DNA from 2 places in the Streptomyces sp. NBC_00425 genome. Region 1 is predicted to be linked to the other one. Evidence: riboswitches for the same ligand, from Rfam matches in the RefSeq annotation. Region 1 holds a riboswitch; the other holds the start of a gene.

Region 1 (4,205 bases):
CGGCGCTGGCGTTCCCTGAAGTCGTCGCTCGCGGCGACCTTGAAGGAGACGGCCTTGGCGGCGATGACGTGTTCCAGGGGGCCGCCCTGGAAGCCGGGGAAGACGGAGGAGTTCAGCTTCTTCGCGAACTCCTTCTTCGCGAGGATGATGCCGCCGCGGGGTCCGCCCAGGGTCTTGTGGGTGGTGGAGGTGACGACGTCGGCGTAGGGAACCGGGTTGGGGTGCAGCCCGGCGGCGACGAGGCCGGCGAAGTGGGCCATGTCGACCCACAGGAAGGCCTCGACCTCGTCGGCGATGCGGCGGAACTCGGCGAAGTCGAGCTGTCGCGGGTATGCCGACCAGCCGGCGATGATCACCTTGGGGCGGTGTTCCTTCGCGAGGCGTTCGACCTCGGCCATGTCGACGAGTCCGGCGTCGTCGACGTGGTAGGCGACGACGTCGAACTGCTTGCCGGAGAAGTTCAGGCGCATGCCGTGGGTGAGGTGGCCGCCGTGGGCGAGGTCCAGGCCGAGGATGGTGTCGCCGGGCTGGGCCAGGGCGAACAGGGCCGCCTGGTTGGCGGAGGCGCCGGAGTGGGGCTGGACGTTGGCGTACTCGGCGCCGAAGAGGTCCTTGACCCGGTCGATGGCGATCTGCTCGGCGACGTCGACGTGTTCGCAGCCGCCGTAGTAGCGGCGGCCGGGGTAGCCCTCGGCGTACTTGTTGGTCAGGACCGAGCCCTGGGCCTCCATGACCGCGAGCGGCGCGAAGTTCTCCGAGGCGATCATCTCGAGCGTGGACTGCTGGCGGTGCAGCTCGGCGTCGACCGCGGCCGCGATCTCCGGATCGAGCTCGTGCAGGGACGTGTTCAGGACGGACATGCGACTACGACTCCTCAGCCGGCGGTGTAGGCGGTGTACTCGTCAGCGGAGAGCAGATCGTCCGGCTCGCCCGTGATGCGTACCTTGAACAGCCACCCGCCCTCGAAGGGAGCGGAGTTCACCAGCGCCGGGTCGTCGACGACGTCCTGGTTGACCTCGGTGATCTCACCGGAGACCGGGGCGTACAGCTCGCTGACCGACTTGGTCGACTCCAGTTCGCCGCAGGACTCGCCCGCGGCCACCGTGGCGCCGGCCTCCGGGAGCTGGACGAAGACCACGTCACCGAGCGCGTTAGCCGCGTGCTCCGTGATGCCGACCGTCGAGACGCCGTCCTCGGCGACCGACAGCCACTCGTGCTCCTTGCTGTAGCGCAGCTGCTGGGGGTTGCTCATGGCCTGAATTCTCCTGTACGCGGGGGAGTGGTGATGAAGGGGGACGGTCCAGGGCACGGGTGAGCAGCGGGAATGTGCGCAGTGTCACCCTCGGCCCGGGGCCCAGTGTCTACTTCTGGCGCTTGTAGAAGGGCAGCGCCACGACCTCGTACGGCTCGTGGCTGCCCCGGATGTCCACGCCCACGCCCGGAGCGCCGGGCGCGGCGTGCGCGGCGTCGACGTAGGCCATCGCGATCGGCTTGCCCAGGGTCGGGGACGGCGCTCCGGAGGTCACCTCGCCGATCACCTCGCCGCCCGCCACGACCGCGTACCCGGCGCGCGGGACGCGGCGGCCCTCGGCGACCAGGCCGACCAGGACGCGCGGCGGCTGCCGCTCGGCCAGTGCGGCCGCCGCGGCGAGCGCCTCGCGCCCGACGAAGTCGCCGTCCTTCTCGAACTTCACCACGCGCCCGAGGCCCGCGTCGAAGGGGGTGAGGGAGGTGCTCAGCTCGTGCCCGTACAGCGGCATGCCCGCCTCCAGGCGCAGCGTGTCGCGGCAGGACAGACCGCAGGGGACCAGCCCGGCGCCCTCGCCGGCCTTGGTCAGCGCCTGCCACAGCTCGACGGCGTGCTCCGGCTTCACGAACAGCTCGAAGCCGTCCTCGCCGGTGTAACCGGTGCGCGCGATGAGCGCGGGGACGCCGGCGACGGTGCCCGGCAGGCCCGCGTAGTACTTCAGGCCGTCGAGGTCGGCGTCGGTGACGGCCGCGAGGATGCCGGGCGACTCCGGTCCCTGGACGGCGATCAGGGCGTAGGCGTCGCGGTCGTCGCGGACCTCGACCTCGAACTCCTCGGCCAGGTTGCCCAGCTCGTTCAGGACGTTCTGGGCGTTGGAGGCGTTGGAGACGATCATGTACTCGGCGTCGGCCAGCCGGTAGACGATGAGGTCGTCGAGGATGCCGCCGTCCTCGGCGCAGATCATGGTGTAGCGGGCGCGGCCCACGCGCACGGCGGCGAGGTCGCCGACCAGGGCGAAGTTCAGGAACTCGGCCGCCTCCGGGCCGGTCACCGTGATCTCGCCCATGTGCGAGAGGTCGAAGAGCCCGGCCCGGGTGCGGACGGCGAGATGCTCGTCGCGTTCGGAGCCGTAGCGCAGGGGCATGTCCCAGCCGGCGAAGTCGGTCATCGTCGCGCCGAGCGAGCGATGCAGGGCATCGAGCGCGGTGTGACGGGGTGCGGTACTGCTCATCGGTCGTTCGTCTCCCAAGGCGACGGGGCCCCTCCCGCGCGAGTGAAACCGGACGCGGGGGGACGGCGAGGTCGTTCCTCCCCATCTGTCATCGGAACCTGAGAGGTTCGCCATGACCACCGCTGCGAGCGGGGGCGGGACATGGCTTGCACCGTGGGTGGGACCGCCGAAGACGGCGGCCCGCTTTTCAGATGTGCCTCGCCCGCGCGGTAACGGGGCCTGAGAGATTCAAGGGAGGGACTTGCTCCTTCGGCGCCCCAGCGGAACTGCTGCTGAGGACTCTCCCGCGCGGATTCAAACGGCCGGTATGCAGTTGGCGCGGCCATCATCGCACGGCCCGCCCCCGTCGCGGCAGGCCGGATCTGTAACCGGCTTGTGTCGCTACGCGCACGAAATCGCGAGGCACCGCGCATTACCTTCTCTTTACGCTCGATGGGGATGAGCACTACCTGGCCCCAGGGGAGGACGATCACGGTGAAGAGGACGACCTCGGCGAGGACCACGGCCTTCGCGGCCGGCTCGGGGATCGCGCTGCCCGCGCAGCCCGGCGCCCGGACCCGGGAGGCGTGCTCCCGGCAGCCCGCGCCCGTCGTCCGCGACCTGCGGGAGCGGGCCGGCCGCAGCCCGCACGGCCTGCTCTTCGGCCCGCGCGACCTCGTGGTGGTCACCGGTCTGCCCGGCAGCGGCAAGTCCACCCTGATGAAGCGCGCGGTGCACGGCGTGCGCATCGACTCCCAGGACACCCGCGACCGCTGGGACGCCCGGATGCCGCGCTTCCTGCCCTACGCCCTCTACCGGCCGGTGGTCCGCCTCGCCCACTACGCCGGGCTGCGCCGGGCCCTGCGCGGCGGCGGGGGCGTCGTGGTGCACGACTGCGGCGCCCAGGCCTGGGTCCGCGACTGGCTGGCCCGCGCGGCCCGCCGCCGCGGCGGCGCCCTGCACCTGCTCGTCCTCGACGTCGGCGCGGACACGGCCCTGCAGGGCCAGCGCGAGCGCGGCCGCGGCGTCTCGCGGTACGCGTTCCTGCGGCACCGCCGCGCCGCCGCCCGTCTTCTGCGGTCGGTGGAGAAGGGCCGGCTGCCCGAGGGATGCGGCTCCGCGGTCCTGCTCGACCGGCCCGCCGCCGACGTCCTGCGGCGGATCGGCTTCACGGGCTGAGGCCCGTCGGTCCCACGGGCAGCGGCGGTGCCGCCGGCACCCGCTAGCCTTTCAGTCACAGCAGAGTGAGCGGTTCTTAGCAGGCGGTAGGCAGATGGACTTCCCCACGGCGGACTTCCCCGCGGACTTCCCGGCGCAGGCGCACCCCCATTCGCACGGCGGATGGCCCGGCAACGAGCTGGAGGAGGTGCTCTCCGCCTCCCTCGGCGTGCCGGGAGCCGGCGGCCGGATCGTGGAGGTGCTCGGCCGCAGCTTCGTCTGGGTGCCGCTCCCCGGCGGCGGCGGCCCGCACAGCGGCCCCCTCGACCTGCCCACGATGGACCTCGACGGCCAGGTGTACGTGCCGGTCTTCAGCTCCGAGGAGCAGTTCCGTCAGGTCGTCGGCTCGCACATGTCGTTCACCGTCGCGCCGGCCGTGGAGTTCGCACGGGGGCTGCCGCCGCAGGCGGGCATCCTCGTCAACCCCGACGGCGTGGTCGGCGTCCCGTTGCCGCCGGCCGCCGTGGCCGAGCTGTGCCGGGCCGGCCGCACCCCGCTGGACGGGCCGGCGGCCGGCGGCCGGGTCCG
Region 2 (4,205 bases), 4.5 Mb from region 1:
CATCGAGCCGGGCACCGAGCGGCGGTTGCTCGGGCCCATGCCGGTGCGGACGCTGCCGGGGGTGGGCCCGGCCACGGGGGATCATCTGCGGCGGGCCGGGATCACCACGGTCGACGAGATCGCGGAGGCCGGTGAGGACGAGCTGGTTCGGCTGCTGGGCAAGGCGCACGGGCATGCGCTCCACGCCATGGCGCTGGCGCATGACGACCGGCCTGTGGTGGCCGAGCGGGAGACCAAGTCCGTGTCGGTGGAGGACACGTACGACGTGGACATCCACGACCGGGTCCGGGTGGGGCTGGAGGTGCAGCGGCTCGCGGACCGGTGTGTGCGCAGGCTCCGGGAGGCCGGTCTGTCGGGTCGGACCATCGTGCTGAAGGTGCGGCGGTACGACTTCTCGACGCTCACCCGGTCCGAGACGCTGCGCGGGCCCACGGACGATCCGGCGGTCATCAGGGAAGCGGCGGCCCGGTTGCTGGACTCCGTGGACACCACGGGCGGGGTGCGGCTGCTCGGGGTGGGCGTCAGCGGTCTGGCGGACTTCACGCAGGAGGACCTGTTCGCGCAGGCCGCGGGGGCGCGCGCGGACGAGCCCGCGGAGGGGCTGACGGAGGAGCGCGCCGCCGAGGAGCCGGCCCCGGTCCCGGTCCCTGCCGAGCACCAGTGGCGGCCGGGTCACGACGTGCGGCATGCCGAGCTCGGACACGGGTGGGTGCAGGGCAGTGGGCTGGGCCGGGTCACGGTGCGCTTCGAGACGCCGCAGTCGGAGCCGGGGCGGGTGCGCACCTTCCGCACCGACGATCCGCAGTTGGCTCCGGCGGACCCGCTGCCGCTGGTGCGGCGAAGACCGGGCGAGGACGAGGAGGCGGCGGGCGGGACCCGGGAACCGTCGGTGACGCCGGAAGGGACGTCGGAAGGACGCACGGACCACGGCCGTGAGGCCGCTTCAGAGCTGTGAAGCTCCTCAGGGCGAGGAGCTGCCGGGCTGCCGGAAGTCAGCCGTCGTCCGTGCCGGCCAGGCGGCCGAAGTCGTGGTCGGGCAGCGGGGGAGGGGCCGCCACGTCCAGACCGTAGTGGTGGTAGAGCTGGAGTTCCTGCTCCGGGGAGAGGTGGCGGCCGACGCCGAAGTCCGGGGCGTCCTTGATCAGCGCGCGGTCGAACGGGATGTGCAGGGTCCCCTCGACCAGTTTGCTGGGCTCCAGGGGGACGAAGGCGTCACGGGAGAACAGGCCCGTGCGGATGGCGGCCCACTCCGGCACGCCGGTCGCGTCGTCGAGGTAGACCTCGTCGACGGTGCCTATCTTCGCCCCGTTGCGGTCGAACGCCTTGCGGCCGATCAGGTTGCGCGGATCGATGTCGGTCTGCACGGGCCCTCCTCTTGGTCGCAGCTCGTCCGTAAGGACTACAAAAGAGCACATTGGGGCGAGCGGCCACTCGAGAGGCCCATTGACCTCGCTGGTAGTCTGGCAACGGCTGCTGACCCCGTGCGGGAGAGTCCTCCGGAGACCACCACCGGAGGCGCCGAAGGAGCAAATCCTCCCCGGAATCTCTCAGGCTCACGTACCGCACGGACGAGGTCACTCTGGAAAGCAGGGCGGGTACCGACGGCGTCGACGGTGTCCGCTCTCACCGACGGTGAAAGCCGGTCGTCCGCTGGCGGCCGGTGAAGCTCTCAGGTTGAGATGACAGAGGGGGAGGCCGTCCGGGTACCCGCCGTGGTGACCCTCGAAGGTCGTGTCAGACCAGGAGGCCTCCGTAATGACCGCCCATCGCATTCCGCTCTCCGAGCTCGAGCAGGGAATCCCCTTCGAGCAGCGCCACATCGGGCCCGACCACGAGGCGCGGGCCAAGATGCTCGCGCATGTCGGCTACGGCTCGCTCGACGAGCTCACCGCCGCCGCGGTGCCCGACGTGATCAAGAACGCCGACGCGCTGGACCTGCCGGGCGCCCGCACCGAGGCCGAGGTACTGGCCGAGCTGCGCTCCCTGGCCGACCGCAACCAGGTGCTCGACCCGATGATCGGCCTCGGCTACTACGGCACCTTCACGCCGCCGGTCATCCTGCGCAACGTCATGGAGAACCCGGCCTGGTACACCGCCTACACGCCGTACCAGCCGGAGATCTCCCAGGGTCGGCTCGAGGCGCTGCTGAACTTCCAGACGATGGTCGCCGACCTGACGGGCCTGCCGACCTCGGGTGCGTCGCTGCTCGACGAGGGCACGGCGGCCGCTGAGGCGATGGCGCTGTCCCGGCGCGTGGGGAAGAACAGGAAGGGCCTCTTCCTCATCGACGCGGACGCGCTGCCGCAGACCATCGCCGTGATCGAGACGCGCGCGGAGCCGACCGGCGTCGAGGTCGTCGTCGCCGATCTGAGCGACGGCATCCCGGCGGAGATCGCGGAGCGCGAGATCAACGGCGTGCTCGTCCAGTACCCCGGCGCCTCCGGCGCCGTGCGGGACCTGAAGGCGCTCATCGACCAGGCGCACGGACTCGGCGCGCTCGTCACCGTCGCCGCGGACCTGCTCGCGCTGACGCTGCTGAAGTCGCCCGGTGAGCTGGGCGCGGACATCGCGGTCGGCACCACCCAGCGGTTCGGCGTGCCCATGGGCTTCGGCGGGCCGCACGCCGGCTACATGGCCGTGCACGAGAAGTTCGCGCGGAGCCTGCCCGGCCGCCTCGTGGGCGTGTCCGTGGACGCGGACGGCAACAAGGCCTACCGGCTCGCACTGCAGACGCGAGAGCAGCACATCCGGCGCGAGAAGGCGACGAGCAACATCTGCACCGCGCAGGTGCTGCTGGCCGTGATGGCCGGGATGTACGCGGTCTACCACGGCCCCGACGGGCTGCGCGCGATCGCCCGGCGCACGCACCGCTACGCCACGATCATCGCCGCGGGACTCGAAGCCGGTGGCGTCGAGGTGGTGCACGGGGCGTACTTCGACACACTGACCGTGCGGGTGCCGGCGAAGGCCGCCGAGGTCGTCGCCGCGGCGCGGGACCACGGGGTCAACCTGCACCTCGTCGACGCCGACCAGGTGGCGCTCTCCTGTGACGAGACCACCGCGCGCGCCCAGGTCGCCGCGGTCTGGGCGGCCTTCGGGGTGGACGGCGACATCGCGTCGCTCGACGCGGCCGTCGAGGACGCCCTGCCCGCCGGACTGCTGCGGACCGACGACATCCTGACCCACCCGGTCTTCCAGCGGCACCGGTCCGAGACCGCGATGCTGCGCTACCTGCGCAGGCTGGCCGACCGGGACTACGCGCTCGACCGGGGCATGATCCCGCTGGGCTCGTGCACCATGAAGCTCAACGCCACCACGGAGATGGAGCCGGTCACCTGGCCCGAGTTCGGGCAGATGCACCCCTTCGCCCCCGCCGAGCAGGCCCAGGGCTATCTGACGCTCATCCGGGAGCTCGAGGAGCGGCTCGCGGAGGTCACCGGGTACGACGAGGTGTCCCTGCAGCCGAACGCCGGGTCGCAGGGCGAGCTGGCCGGTCTGCTCGCCGTCCGCGGGTATCACCGCGGCAACGGCGACGAGCAGCGCACCGTGTGCCTGATCCCGTCCTCCGCGCACGGCACGAACGCGGCGAGCGCCGTGATGGCCGGCATGAAGGTCGTCGTCGTGAAGACGGCCGAGGACGGCGAGATCGACGTCGAGGACCTGCGCGCGAAGATCGAGCAGTACCGGGACGAGCTGTCGGTGCTGATGATCACCTACCCCTCCACGCACGGCGTGTTCGAGGAGCACGTCGCGGACATCTGCGCCCAGGTGCACGAGGCCGGCGGTCAGGTCTACGTCGACGGCGCCAACCTCAACGCGCTCGTCGGGCTCGCCAAGCCGGGGCACTTCGGCGGCGACGTCTCCCATCTGAACCTGCACAAGACGTTCTGCATCCCGCACGGCGGTGGCGGCCCGGGCGTCGGGCCGGTGGCCGTCCGGTCGCATCTGGCGCCGTATCTGCCCAACCACCCGCTGCAGCCCGCGGCCGGGCCGGAGACCGGTGTGGGGCCGATCTCGGCGGCGCCGTGGGGCTCCGCGGGCATTCTGCCGATCTCCTGGGCGTACGTGCGGCTCATGGGCGGTGAGGGCCTCAAGCGGGCCACGCAGGTGGCCGTGCTGAGCGCCAACTACGTCGCCAAGCGGCTGGAGCCGCACTACCCGGTGCTCTACAACGGTCCGGGCGGGCTGGTGGCGCACGAGTGCAT

What was found. A riboswitch is a leader RNA that binds a small molecule or an ion and turns the genes downstream of it on or off. The one in region 1 is predicted to bind glycine.
Region 2: another riboswitch for glycine. It lies ahead of gcvP (aminomethyl-transferring glycine dehydrogenase); the one in region 1 lies ahead of gcvT (glycine cleavage system aminomethyltransferase GcvT).

The regions. Positions count from the first base shown of each region.
Region 1 is NZ_CP107928.1:3,403,599-3,407,803, reverse strand. It holds gene glyA (serine hydroxymethyltransferase) at 1-860, opposite strand, end outside; gene gcvH (glycine cleavage system protein GcvH) at 875-1,252, opposite strand; gene gcvT (glycine cleavage system aminomethyltransferase GcvT) at 1,362-2,480, opposite strand; glycine riboswitch at 2,556-2,677, opposite strand; glycine riboswitch at 2,678-2,777, opposite strand; gene OHS82_RS14255 (AAA family ATPase) at 2,919-3,638, shown strand; gene OHS82_RS14250 (enhanced serine sensitivity protein SseB) at 3,733-4,205, shown strand, end outside.
Region 2 is NZ_CP107928.1:7,937,783-7,941,987, forward strand. It holds partial or broken gene OHS82_RS34960 (DNA polymerase IV) at 1-1,071, shown strand, start outside; gene OHS82_RS34965 (PRC-barrel domain-containing protein) at 993-1,364, opposite strand; glycine riboswitch at 1,475-1,573, shown strand; gene gcvP (aminomethyl-transferring glycine dehydrogenase) at 1,756-4,205, shown strand, end outside.